2 regions of the Hydrogenophaga sp. 70-12 genome follow, and region 2 is predicted to be linked to the other one. Evidence: predicted binding sites of a transcription regulator. Region 2 holds the regulator's gene; the other holds the start of a gene.
The links. Region 2 encodes FNR, which switches genes on or off when oxygen is low (the NO sensors DNR and NnrR bind a similar motif). Its sites were predicted from a motif close to TTGATNNNNATCAA; they were not measured.
Positions count from the first base shown of each region.

Region 1: a site for FNR is predicted at 6,561-6,574, ahead of clpB (ATP-dependent chaperone ClpB). Genes of this name have one in related genera too.

Region 1 covers NZ_MKSS01000405.1:47,337-56,508, reverse strand. Annotated here, with positions in the region: gene BGO22_RS20935 (MFS transporter) at 1-775, opposite strand, end outside; gene BGO22_RS20930 (DUF1631 family protein) at 912-3,326, opposite strand; gene BGO22_RS20925 (hypothetical protein) at 3,591-3,830, shown strand; gene clpB (ATP-dependent chaperone ClpB) at 3,863-6,469, opposite strand; gene BGO22_RS20915 (GNAT family N-acetyltransferase) at 6,595-7,347, opposite strand; gene BGO22_RS20910 (molybdenum cofactor biosynthesis protein MoaE) at 7,359-7,832, opposite strand; gene BGO22_RS20905 (MoaD/ThiS family protein) at 7,835-8,089, opposite strand; gene BGO22_RS20900 (molybdopterin molybdotransferase MoeA) at 8,086-9,172, opposite strand, start outside.
Region 2 covers NZ_MKSS01000023.1:310-3,981, forward strand. Annotated here, with positions in the region: gene BGO22_RS01705 (sulfite exporter TauE/SafE family protein) at 1-460, opposite strand, end outside; gene hemN (oxygen-independent coproporphyrinogen III oxidase) at 469-1,866, opposite strand; gene fnr (fumarate/nitrate reduction transcriptional regulator Fnr) at 1,982-2,701, shown strand; gene BGO22_RS01720 (hypothetical protein) at 2,679-2,927, opposite strand; gene BGO22_RS01725 (hypothetical protein) at 2,929-3,219, opposite strand; partial or broken gene BGO22_RS01730 (FixG Ig-like domain-containing protein) at 3,239-3,672, opposite strand, start outside.

The DNA.
Region 1 (9,172 bases), on a different contig from region 2:
CGTACAGCGCCTGCAGGATGGAGGGCACGAAGCTCTGCACCACGGCCAGGGTCATGGTGGAGAGCAGGAAGAAGGCGAAGCACCACCACACCACGGGCAGCTTCAGGAAGGCCAGGTCGTGGGGGCCGGCGGCGTGCGCCGCGGGGGTGCGCACCACCACCTCGGTGCGCAGCTTGTCCCGCTGCCACCAGAGCAGCGCCAGCACGCCCGTGTACAGCAGGGCAGCCGAGTAGTAGGCCGTGCGCCAGTCGCTCAGGCTGGTGATGCCGACCAGGAAAACCGGCGCCAGCGCCCAGCCCAGGCTGCCCGTCACGCCGTGCACGCTGAAGGCATGGCCCAGGCGGGCGGTGGACACGCGCTGGTTGAGGATGGTGAAGTCACAGGGGTGGAACGGCGCGTTGCCCAGGCCCGCGAGCACGGCCGTGGCCATCAGGCCCCAGTAGCCCGTGGCCTGCGAGGCCACCAGCGAGGCCAGCAGGAAGCAGCCGATGGCGGCGAACAGCACCGGGCGGGCGCCCACGCGGTCGACCAGGAAGCCCGACAGCGCCTGGCCCACGCCAGAGATGATGAAGAACACCGTCATGAGCAAGCCCACGTCGGCGAAGCCCAGGCCGAAGTCGCGGATGAACACGGGGAACAGCGGCGCCAGCAGCATGTGGGAGAAGTGGGAGGTGCCGTGCGCCAGGCCGACCAGCCCGATGACGGCGGCGTCTTGCCTGAGGGGAACGGGGTTCGCGGGCGGCAGCGTGCCCAGCGCGGTGGCAGCGGAAGTCATGGGCCGAGATGGTACCCAGGCGGCACCCGACCCGGGCGCCCACGGGCTTTCGCCGGGAGGTGCCGCGCCACCGGCTTGGTCGGGCCGCTGGCGCCGCCCCTTGAGGGGCACGCCGGGCGGCGGCAGAGGTGGGCCCTTATTGCACGCTGACCGGCTCGAGCACCGGCGGCGCGCCCGAGGCCAGCACCGTGTCCAGCGCCGTCTGCACCACCGGACGGGCCTCCACCGGACGCAGCCAGCGGTTGCGGATGAGGCGCACGCAGACGCGCTTGGTCATGGAGTGCGCCCGGCCGCCGCGGCTGGTGAACATGAACAGGGTGCCGCGCGTGCTGGCCCAGATGAGCTGGGCGCGCAGCCACTCGCCGTGCGAGTACATGTCGACCCAGGTGCCTTCGCGCAGCGACATCAGCAGCTGCTCGGCGTCCATGGCCGGCTCCTCCAGCGGCGCGTGGTCGGAATCCCCCTCGCCGTGCAGGCTGCCCAGGTCGGAGGCCAGGGTGTCCTCGAAACCGGCGTTGGCCAGCTCCTTCTGGCCCAGCCAGGGTTGCGCCGCCGCCTTGGGCAGGCGCTGCTCGGGCGTGGCCGGCGCGAATTCGTCGAGCCGGGTGGGGTCGAAGGCGGGCTCCAGCGGGATCGGGTCGGAATGGCCCGAGTCGCTGCGCACCTTGGCGCGGCGCAGGCCCAGCACGGGTTCGTGCAGGCGCATCAGGGCGTCGAAGAAGGGCTGGGTTTCCTCGCGCGACTTGCCCAGGGCGTCCAGCCCCTGGTGCAGGGTCTTGATGAGGCCGGGCACGATGCGGAACAGGTCGGCCGGGCGGCGCAGGGTCACTTCCTTGCGGATGCTCCAAAGCAGGTCGGTGACCGCCTTGCGGTAGGCGTTGAGCTCGGCCTGGCTGTCGGGCAGGCCCATTTCGGCCTGAGCCAGCACCAGGGCCCAGCTGCCGTAGATGAAATCCAGAATGAAACCCGGCGCGTTCTCCACGTCGGGGCGCTGGCTCAGATCCCAGGCGGTGCGGTCGGCCAGGGCCTGGCGCTCTTCGGCGTGGCGCAGGGCGTGCAGGCGGTCGTTCTGCAGCTGCTGTTCGCGGTCGTCTTGCGAGCGCCAGTGGCCGCGCAGCTTGTCGAGCGCCTCGCCAAAGGCCTTGGGCTCCTTGCTGGCGCGCTCGTTGAGCTGGCGGAAGGCATCACGCACCGGCCCAAAGAAGGATTCGAACTCCTCGCTGAACTCGTCGTTGTAGCGGAAGCTGCGCTGCGCCACGCTTTCGACGAGGCGGCGCGCGGGGTGGGCGTCTTCGTTGAAGTAGCGCGGCTCGGTCAGCGCCTGGCTGAGCAGCGCGGGCTCCAGCGCCACCACGGCCTCGCGCACCGGCGCCAGCAGCAGCGGGTCGCGCGCCACCTGGTTGACCAGCTTGCGCACCACGTCCAGGCCGATGGCCTGGCCCACCGAGCGGGCCTGGCGCTTGAGGTCGAGCAGCGCGCGCGTGCGCGCGACGGCGCTGGCGAAATCGCCCCAGGCCTCGGCCTTGAGCTGGGAGCCGATGCTGACGCCGCGCGCCGGGCGGTCCACCACGGGCAGGTCGCGAAAGCGCGTGCGCTCCTCTTCCAGCACCGCGTCGTCGAGCACGGGCAACGAGGCCTCGGCCTGCATCGCGGCCATTTCGCGATCGAGCTGGCGGAAATACTGCTCGTTCAGCGCCTGCGCGTACTCCTCGCCGCCCTGCTGCAGGAACTGCTGCATCACGTCGTGGTCGAGCGTGGGGTGGGCGCGCGCCAGATCGCCCATGGCCGGCATGAAGGGATGGACCGGCTCGGGCCGGGCCGGCGCGGCCTCGGTGGCCACGCCACCGGGCGTGAAGCCGAAATCGAGCAGGTCGCGCTTGGGCTGCGCGGGCCGCGTGGCCTGCGGATCGGCCACCAGGCGCACGCGGTAGCTGGCCTCCTGCACGTTCGCGCGCTGCAGCATCAGCGCCAGGCTTTCGTACAGGCCGCGCAGCTCGCGGCCCAGCACCGGGGCCAGGTGGCGCATCCAGAGTGTGCGCACCTCGGCGTCGCTCTCGCTGGCGGTCAGCATCTCGCGCAGCACCCGCACGTAGACCGAGGGGCGCAGCGGGTTCTTCTCGGCGTGCACGGTGTCCAGGCCGATGAGCGAGCTCATGCGGGCGTCGAGCACGGCCAGGGCCTGCTCCACCTCGGGCAGCAGGTTCTGCAGCAGCTTGGCGGACTCGATCGACTCGGCCACCGCGTTGTCGTCCACCAGCGCCAGCAGCTCGGTGTTGGACAGCAAGGCCAGGCTGGAGGTATTGCCTTCGTTGTACCCGGTGTGAAAGGCCGCTTTCAGGCGCTGCGCGAAATTGGGGCCCCAGCCATTGCGGTGCTTGAGCAGCGCGAACCAGGACCGCGCCGCGCGGTCGCGCGCGGCCACCTCGCGCATGTCCTTCTCCTCGGCCTGCAGGGAGGACACGCCCACGTCGATGCAGCGCCCCAGCATGGGCGCGGCGTGGCGGACGGCTTCCTCGAAGCACTGCTCCAGCAAGGGAGAGGGAACGGTCATGTCGGCAAAGGGGCCAGGGGAGCGGCGGTCACCAGTGATGAAAGCATCACGTGATGCAGGTCACGGTTATAGCCGCCCGGGGTGTGAACGAAGTGGTGATCGGCCGATTTCCGGACAGGGGTAGCCCCTGGGGCTCCAACCGGTCGCCCGGGGCTGCCGGACGGCCCCGCAGGCGGGCGCCCGCGCCTGGCCCGGAACTTGTATGCCTGGGTGCCTGGCGCGGTTTCACGGTGAAGTCACGCCACCCATGCACGCTTCAGGAACATGGAAGGCCATCTCTACACGAAGACGCCGCGCGCCTGGGAGGCGCTGGCCCGCCCCGACGGGCTGGACCGCCGGGCGCACACCCTGCTGCTGATGGCCAACGGCCGGCGCAGCTTGCGCGAACTCTCGCGCCTGCTGGACGAGGACGTGCACGAACTGGCCCGCCGCCTGACCGCGCAGGGCTATCTGCTGGACAACCAGGCACCGGCGCTGGCCGACGCGGACGACGAGGCGGCCTGAGGGCCGGCCGCGCCGCCACGCGCGGCGGCGCATCAGGCCATGGGCAGCGGCTCGCCGAACTCGAACACGCCCGGGTTGCGCACCGGGTCCACGTCGACCGGAATGGCCGACTTGGGCGGGTAGCGGCCCTCCAGCAGCAGCTTGGACAGCGGGTTCTCAATGCGCTGCTGGATCGCGCGCTTGAGCGGGCGCGCGCCAAACACCGGGTCGAAGCCGACCTTGGCCAGCTCGCCCAGCGCCGCCGGCGAGACCTCGAGCTTGAGGTCCATCTTCTGCAGCCGCGCCTGCAGCGCCTGCAGCTGGATGGCGGCGATCGCCTCGATGTTCTTGGCGTCAAGCGCGTGGAACACCACGGTCTCGTCGATGCGGTTGAGGAACTCGGGGCGGAAGTAGCCCTTGAGCTCGCCCCACACGGCTTCCTTCACCTCGTCGTAGGGCTGGCCGACCATGGACTGGATCATGTGCGAGCCGATGTTGCTGGTCATCACGATCACGGTGTTCTTGAAGTCCACGGTGCGGCCCTGGCCGTCGGTGAGGCGACCGTCGTCGAGCACCTGCAGCAGCACGTTGAAGACGTCGGGGTGGGCTTTCTCCACCTCGTCGAGCAGCAGCACCGAGTAGGGCTTGCGGCGCACCGCTTCGGTGAGGTAGCCGCCCTCCTCGTAGCCCACGTAGCCGGGCGGCGCACCGATCAGGCGCGCGACCGAGTGCTTCTCCATGAACTCGCTCATGTCGATGCGCACGAGGTGGTCTTCGCTGTCGAACAGGAAGCCCGCCAGCGCCTTGCACAGCTCGGTCTTGCCCACGCCGGTGGGGCCGAGGAACAGGAAGGAGCCGGTGGGCCGGTTCGGGTCGGACAGGCCCGAGCGCGAGCGGCGGATGGCGTTGGCCACCGCGCTGATGGCCTCGTCCTGGCCGACCACGCGCTGGTGCAGGCGGTCTTCCATCTGCAGCAGCTTGTCGCGCTCGCCCTGCATGAGCTTGCTCACCGGAATGCCGGTGGCGCGCGCCACCACCTCGGCGATCTCTTCGGCGCCGACCTGGGTGCGCAGCAACTGCGGGCGGCCGCCGGCCTTCTTGCCGGTCTCGGCCGCCTGGGCGTCCTTCAGGCGCTTTTCCAGTTCAGGCAGCTTGCCGTATTGCAGCTCGGCGACCTTGTTGAAGTCGCCCTTGCGGGTGAACTCCTCGATCTGGTGGCGCAGCTTGTCGATCTCTTCCTTCACCTGGGCCGAGCCCTGGGCCTGGGCCTTCTCGGCCTTCCAGATCTCCTCCAGGTCGGCCAGCTCGCGCTTGAGCCGGTCGATCTCCTCGTCGATCAGGCCCAGGCGCTTCTGCGAGGCCTCGTCGGTTTCCTTCCTGATGGCCTCGCGCTCGATCTGCAGCTGGATGAGCCGGCGGTCCAGCCGGTCCATGGCCTCGGGCTTGGAGTCGATCTCGATCTTGATCTTGGCCGCGGCCTCGTCGATCAGGTCGATGGCCTTGTCGGGCAGGAAGCGGTCGGTGATGTAGCGGTGGCTCAGCTCGGCCGCGGCCACGATGGCCGGATCGGTGATCTCCACGCCGTGGTGCACCTCGTACTTTTCCTGCAGGCCGCGCAGGATGGCAATGGTGGCCTCCACCGACGGCTCGTCCACCAGGATCTTCTGGAAGCGGCGCTCCAGCGCGGCGTCCTTCTCGATGTACTTGCGGTACTCGTCCAGCGTGGTGGCGCCCACGCAGTGCAATTCGCCGCGCGCCAGCGCGGGCTTGAGCATATTGCCCGCGTCCATGGCGCCTTCGGCCTTGCCGGCACCGACCATGGTGTGCAGCTCGTCGATGAAGACGATGGTCTGGCCTTCGTCCTTGGCCAGTTCGTTCAGCACGCTCTTGAGGCGCTCCTCGAACTCGCCGCGGTACTTGGCGCCGGCCAGAAGAGCGGCCATGTCCAGGCTGAGCACGCGCTTGCCCTTCAGGCTGTCGGGCACCTCGCCGGCCACGATGCGCTGGGCCAGGCCCTCGACGATGGCGGTCTTGCCCACGCCGGGCTCGCCGATCAGCACGGGGTTGTTCTTGCTGCGCCGCTGCAGCACCTGGATGGCGCGGCGGATCTCGTCGTCGCGGCCGATCACCGGGTCGAGCTTGCCCGCGCGGGCGCGCTCGGTCAGGTCCATGGTGTATTTCTTGAGCGCCTCGCGCTGGCCCTCGGCCTCGGGGCTGTTGACCTGTTGGCCGCCACGCACGGCGGCGATGGCCGCCTCCAGGCTCTTGCGCGACAGGCCGTTCTCGTTGGCGATGCGGCCCAGTTCGCCCTTGGCGTCGGCCACGGCGAGCAGGAAGAGTTCGCTGGCGATGAAGGCGTCGCCGCGCTTGATGCCGTCCTTTTCGGTGGCCTGGAGCAGCTTGGCCAGCTCGGGGCCGACCTGCACCTGTTCCTGGCCCTGCACCTGGGGCAGCCGCTTGACGGCCGCCTCGGCCGCCTGCACGAGGCCGGGCACGTTCACGCCGGCGCGCTGCAGGATGGACACCGGCCCGTCGGTCTGGCGCAGCATGGCCAGCAGCAGGTGCACGGGTTCGATGTAGGCGTGGTCATTGCCCAGCGCGAGCGACTGGGCGTCGGCCAGGGCTTCCTGGAATTTGGTGGTGAGTTTGTCGAGACGCATGGGAGGGGCGCTCCGAAAATGTGGATTGCCAGGCACATGGCGGCGATGGGGCCATTTTCAAGCCGGCCCGGCCCCCTGCCAACGCCCGCGCTTGATCCAGGTCAAGCCGGCCCGCCTCGCCAGCCTCAGCGGCGCCAGTAGGCGTAGGGCCAGGCCAGCTGGAAACCCGCGCGCTGGTACAGCGCCAGCGCCGGCGCGTTGCCGGCGTCCACCTGCAGGAACACGCGTGGAATGCCGCGGCGCAGCGCCTCACCGGCCATGGCGCGCAGCACCATGCCCGCCAGCCCGCGCCCGCGCTGGCGCGCCGCCGTGCGCATGCCGTGCACGCCCAGCCAGCCATGGCCGACGCTGGCGGCGCCGCAGGCCAGGGTCTGCCCCGCCTCGCTCAGGCTGACGAAGCGCGTGCCTTGGGCGCGCGAGAGCGCGCGCGAGCGGCTGGCGCCGTCCACCGGGTCCAGGCCCTCGCCGAGGAACATGGCGAGCCAGGCGGCGTCCGGGGCATCGGCCAGGCGCAGCTCGACGCCGTGCGGCGGGTCGGGCAGGCGGCGCAGCAGCTCGGCCACCTCGGCGATGTGGGTCTGCGTGGGCTGGGTCCGCCGGAAGCCGCGTTCGCCCAGAGCCTGGGTGAAGGCCGCCCACTCGGGCCATTCGGGCAGGCGCCAGGCCACGGGAAAGCCACGCGCGCGGTAGCGCTCCGCGATGGCGTCGATGAGGGCGGGATCGGGGGCCGCGTGCGACAGCGGCACCGCGCACTGCGCGCGCCCCACGGTGCCGCGGTCCATGGGCAGCAGCCAGCCCGTCAGGCCATCGTCGAGCCGCTCGGGCGCCACGGCCTGCACCGTGTTGCGTTCGATCGCCTCGACGGTGCCGCTGTCCATGCCCTGGGTCCTCAGGCGTTGTTCGCCGGCAGGCCCCAGCGGGCCAGTGCGGCGTCGTCGCTCACGCGCGCGTCGACCCAGCGCGCGCCCTCGGGCGTTTGCTCCTTCTTCCAGAACGGCGCCTGGGTCTTGAGGTAGTCCATCAGGAACTCACAGGCCTGGAAGCTCTGGCCCCGGTGGGCGGCGCTGACGACCACGAGCACGATCTGGTCCAGTGGCTGCAGCGGCCCCACGCGGTGGATGACCCGCGCACCGAGGATGTCGAAGCGCCGCAAGGCCTCGTCGATCATGGCCTCGATGGCCTTTTCGGTCATGCCAGGGTAGTGCTCCAGCTCCATCGCGCTGACGGCCAGGCCGTCGTTGCGGTCGCGCACGGTGCCGATGAAGCTGCAGACCGCGCCCACGCCCTTGTCCTGCAAGCGCAGCAGCGCGACCTCGGTGCTCAGGTCGAAGTCGGCGGTCTGGATGGAAACGCGCGCGGCCATGCTCAACCGCCGGTCACGGGCGGGAAGAAGGCCACCTCGGCGCCGTCGGCGAGCGCGGCGCTTTCGTCGGCCATGGCCTGGTTGAGCGAGACGCGCACGGCCTTGCCGCGCGCCAGCGCCTGAGCGTGCGCGCCGCCGCGCGCGATGAGTTCGTCGCGCAGCGCCGCCAGCGTGGGCGCGGCGGTGCTCAGGCGCTCGGCGCCGGTGCCGATGGCCTCGCGGATGGAGGCGAAGTAGCGCAGCTGGATGGTGTTCATGCAAGCAGGTCCGACAGGGCGATGAAGCGCACGGTGTCGCCCGGCGCGATGGTGGTGCCCGAGGGGTTGTCGACCAGGCCGTCGGCCCAGACCACGGAGGTGAGCACGCCCGAGCTCTGGTTCGGGAACAGCTCGACGCCGCCGCTGGCGTTGCGGCGCGCGCGCAGGAACTCGCGGCGCCTGTCGGCGCGCGGCAGGCTGAAGTCGGCGCGCAGCGGCAGTGCCGCGGGCAGGCGCAGGGCGCGCGGATCGGCGATACCCTGCAGCTGCAGCAGGAAGGGGCGCACGAGCAGCAGGAAGGTGACGTAGCTGGACACCGGGTTGCCCGGCAGACCGATGAAGTGGCAATGGCTGCCCACGCCCTGCCCCGCCCCCGCGTCGCGCCGCACATGGCCGTAGGCGAAGGGCTTGCCGGGCTTCATGGCGATCTGCCAGAGGTCGAGCCCGCCCAGTTGCTGCACCGAGGGCTTGATGTGGTCTTCCTCACCCACGGACACGCCGCCGCTGGTGAGGATCAGGTCGTGGTGGTCGGCCGCCGTCTTGAGCGCGGCCAGCGTGGACTCGCGCTGGTCCGGCACGATGCCGAGGTCGCTCACCTCGCAGCCGAAGCGCTGCAGCAGTGCGCGCAGGAAGAAGCGGTTGGAGTTGTAGATGGCGCCGGGTTTCATGGCCTCGGGCGGCACCTCGCCGGGCATCACGAGCTCGTCGCCGGTGGAGAACAGGGCCACGCGCGGGCGGCGCACCACCCGCAGATGGGGCAGGCCCAGGCTGGCCGCCAGTCCCAGGGCGCCTTCGTCCAGGCGCTGGCCGCGCGCCAGCACGGTGGCGCCGCGCGCCACGTCCTCGCCCGAGCGGCGCACCCACTGGCCGGGTTCGGGAATGCTGTCGATGTGCACCGCGTGCAGGTCGCCGCCGACCTCGCGCGTGTCTTCCTGCATGACCACCGCGTCGGCGCCTTCGGGCATGGGGGCGCCGGTGAAGATGCGCGCGCAGGTGCCGGGCTGCAGCGGCCCGCCCGCGTGGCCGGCCGGGATGCGCTGGCTGATGGGCAGCACCACGCCTTTGTCGGTCACGTCGGCGCAG
Region 2 (3,672 bases):
AGAGCGAGGCCACCAGCAGCGCCGAATAGAGCAGACCGCAGGGCATGAGCGCCCAGCCGAAGCCCAGCACCCAGGGCGCGCGCGGGCCCAGGCGGGCGATGGCGGGTTTCGCGCGGCGCCAGATGCCCTGGCCCATGCCGTCAACCCACGCCGGCTGGCGCGCCCGCCAGAGCAGCCAGGCGCCCAGCAGCAGGGCCGCGACGTGGAACATGGTCCACAGCGGCCGGATCACCTGCGTGTGCGCGCCCAGCCAGGCCAGCCCCTGCACCGAGCCCGCCGCCAGCGCTCCCACGCTGGCGTAGCCAGCGACGCGGCTGAACTGGAACGCCAGCAGCGCGCGCGTGCCGCGCTCGCCGGCCACACGGCCGATGCCCGCGCAGGCCGCGCCGCACATGGCGATGCAGTGCGGCCCACCCACCAGGCCCATGAGCAGCGCCGTGATCAGCAGTGAACCGGACATCGGTGCGCTCAGAGAATCCTTGAAAACCGCGCGCGGTCCTGGTCGGCCTGCAGGTGGCGGTCGAACACCATGGCGATCGCGCGCACCAGGTACCAGCCGGTTTCGGTCACCTGCACGCCCTGCTCGTCCATGGTGACCAAGCCCTCGTCCACGAAGGGCTCGAGCGCGCGCAGCTCGTTGGCGAAGTAACGGCGACTGTCGATCAGGTGCCCCAGGTCGATGGCCTCGAACTGCAGTTCGCCCTGGCACATCAGGGACATGATCACCGCACGGCGCAGCACGTCGTCGCGCGTGAGCGCCAGGCCACGCACGATGGGCAGGCGGCCCTGGTCGAGCAGGTCCACGTACTCGTCCAGGGTCTTGGCGTTCTGGCTGTAGGTGGCGCCCACCCGGCCGATGGCCGACACACCGAGCGCGATGAGGTCGCAATCGGGCTGGGTGCTGTAGCCCTGGAAGTTGCGGTGCAGCCGGCCCTGGCGCTTGGCCACGGCCAGGGCGTCGTCGGGAAGGGCGAAGTGGTCCATGCCGACGTAAACGTAGCCCGCCGCGCGCAGGATGTCCAGCGAGGCCGATAGCATGGCCAGCTTGTCGGCCGCGCCCGGCAACTCGGCCGCCACGATGCGCCGCTGCGGCTTGAAGCGCGCCGGCAGGTGCGCGTAGGCGTACAGCGCCACGCGGTCCGGCCGCAGGGCCTGCAGCTGCGCCAGCGTGCGCCGGAAGGACTCGGGCGTCTGCAGCGGCAGACCGTAGATCAGGTCCACGTTGACCGACTCGAAGCCGATCTGCCGCGCCGCGTCGACCAGCGCGAACACCTGCTCGGCCGGCTGCACGCGGTGCACGGCCTTCTGTACGGCGGGATCGAAGTCCTGCACACCGAAGCTCAGGCGGTTGAAGCCCAGGCGGTGCAGCGCGCGCAGGCGTTCGGCGCTCACGGTGCGCGGGTCCACCTCGATGGAGTACTCGCCGCCCGGCGCGAGCGCGAAGTGGCGCCGCAGCATGGCCATCAGGTCTTCCAGCTCGGCATCGCTCAGGAAGGTGGGCGTGCCGCCCCCCAGGTGCAGCTGGGACACCGACTGGCCCGCGCCCAGGTGCTCGATCTGCAGGTCCAGCTCGCGCGAGAGGTGGCGCAGGTACTCGGCGCCGCGCGAATGGTGTTTTGTAATAACTTTGTTGCAAGCGCAGTAGTAGCACACCGATTCGCAGAACGGGATGTGCACATACAGCGACAGGGGCAGCGCCATCGACCCGGCCCGCCGCTGTCCCAGCGCCAGACGGTAGTCCTGCTCGGTGAAGGCCTCCACGAAGCGGTCGGCCGTGGGATAGGAGGTATAGCGCGGCCCCGGAACGTCGAAGCGACGCAGCAGTTCATCGGGGATCACATGGCTCACGGCGGGTCCTTCTGGCATGGCCCCACTGTGCCGGCTGGCGGGCCCAGACGCCTTGATCCTGGTCAAGCGGCTCTGTGATCCCGAACCCAAAGGGGTATGCTCGCTCCCTGTCATGCACTCAGGAACGACGCACATGGACGCGCAACGCATCAAAGTGGCGTGCTCAAGCTGCAACCTTCGCGAACTCTGCCTGCCCATGGGCCTGAGCGCAGAGGAAATGGGCCAGCTCGACACACTGATTTCCTCCCGCAAGCGCGTCAAGCGCGGCGAAGCCCTGTTCTCCGTCGGCGATCGCTTCACCTCGCTCTACGCCGTGCGCTCGGGCTTCTTCAAGACCTGCGTGACCACCGCCGACGGGCGCGACCAGGTCACGGGTTTCCAGATGGCGGGCGAGATCATCGGCCTGGACGGCATCGTGAGCGACCACCATGCCTGCGACGCGGTGGCGCTGGAAGACGCCGAGGTCTGCGTGATGCCCTTCAACCAGGTCGAAGAGCTGTCGCGCCAGTTCACCCCGCTGCAACACCACGTGCACCGCATCATGAGCCGCGAGATCGTGCGCGACCACAGCGTGATGCTGCTGCTGGGCAGCATGCGCGCCGAGGAGCGGCTGGCGGCCTTCCTGCTCAACCTGGTGCAGCGCCTGCAGGCGCGTGGCTTCTCGCCGTCCGAGTTCAACCTGCGCATGACGCGCGAGGAGATCGGCAGCTACCTGGGCATGAAGTTGGAGACGGTGAGCCGCACCTTCTCCAAGTTCGTCGACGACGGCATCATCGACGTCAAGCAGCGCTACGTGCACATCAAGGACACCGAGGCGCTGCGGCGCATCGTCAATCCGCAGACCTGCTCCTGAGCGCTTCCTGCGGCGGCAAGGCCAGCCACAGGCTCAGGCTGCAGGCGACGGCCGTCACCGCCCAGAACACGAAGAAGGCCACCGTGTAGACGGCGGGGCGCGACCAGTCGAGCGCGACGCCCTGCCAGTGCAACTCGCCCGGGTCCACCACCGCGAACACCAGCATCTCCAACACGCCGGCCATCAGGAATGACGGCCAGCCCACCCACATCCAGCGGCGGCCCATGTCAGTGGCCACCCTCGCGGACCACGGGCGAGGCCGCGTGGTTGCGCGCCTGGTGCGCGGGCTGCAGGCCGATCAGCGCCTCGTCGCGCTGCGGGCCCTGCAGGCGGCGTGCCTGCTCCAGTGTGGCCTGGTAGGCGGCCTTGTCGAGCACCGGGTCGGCGCCCTCGATGGCGATGACGGCGGTGCCGATGGCCGCCACCACCACCACCAGCGGCCCGCCCACCACCAGCCACATGGGGCCCACGCGCCACCAGGGCTCGGGCGCGTCGGTGCTCATCGGATCGGGGTTCATGGGGTCTCCTGCGAAAGCGTCATCGGGGAACGAGGAAGGTGCTCTTCTCACGCACCCGCACGCGCTCGTCCTGGGCGGCGCGCACTTCGAACTGGATGGGGTGCGAGCCGCTCGCGGCCACGCCGGGCGGCACCTGGACCCGCGCGGCGACGGCGCGCACCTCGGCGGGCGCCACCTCCACACGATCGCCAGACGCCAGGGCGATGCCCGGCAGGCCCTCCACGCGCAGTTCGTAGGTCTGCGCCACCTCGGTGGCATTCATGATCTGCAGCCGGTAGACGTTCTCGACGCGGCCTTGCTCCACCTCGCGCGCCAGCGCGCCGCGGTCGCGGATCACGTCCACCTTGAGCGGCGTGCGCAGCCAGAGGCTGCCCAGCACCGCCAGCGACACCGCCAGCAACACGCCGCTGTAGACCAGCACGCGCGGGCGCAGGGCGCGGCGCAGCATCTGCG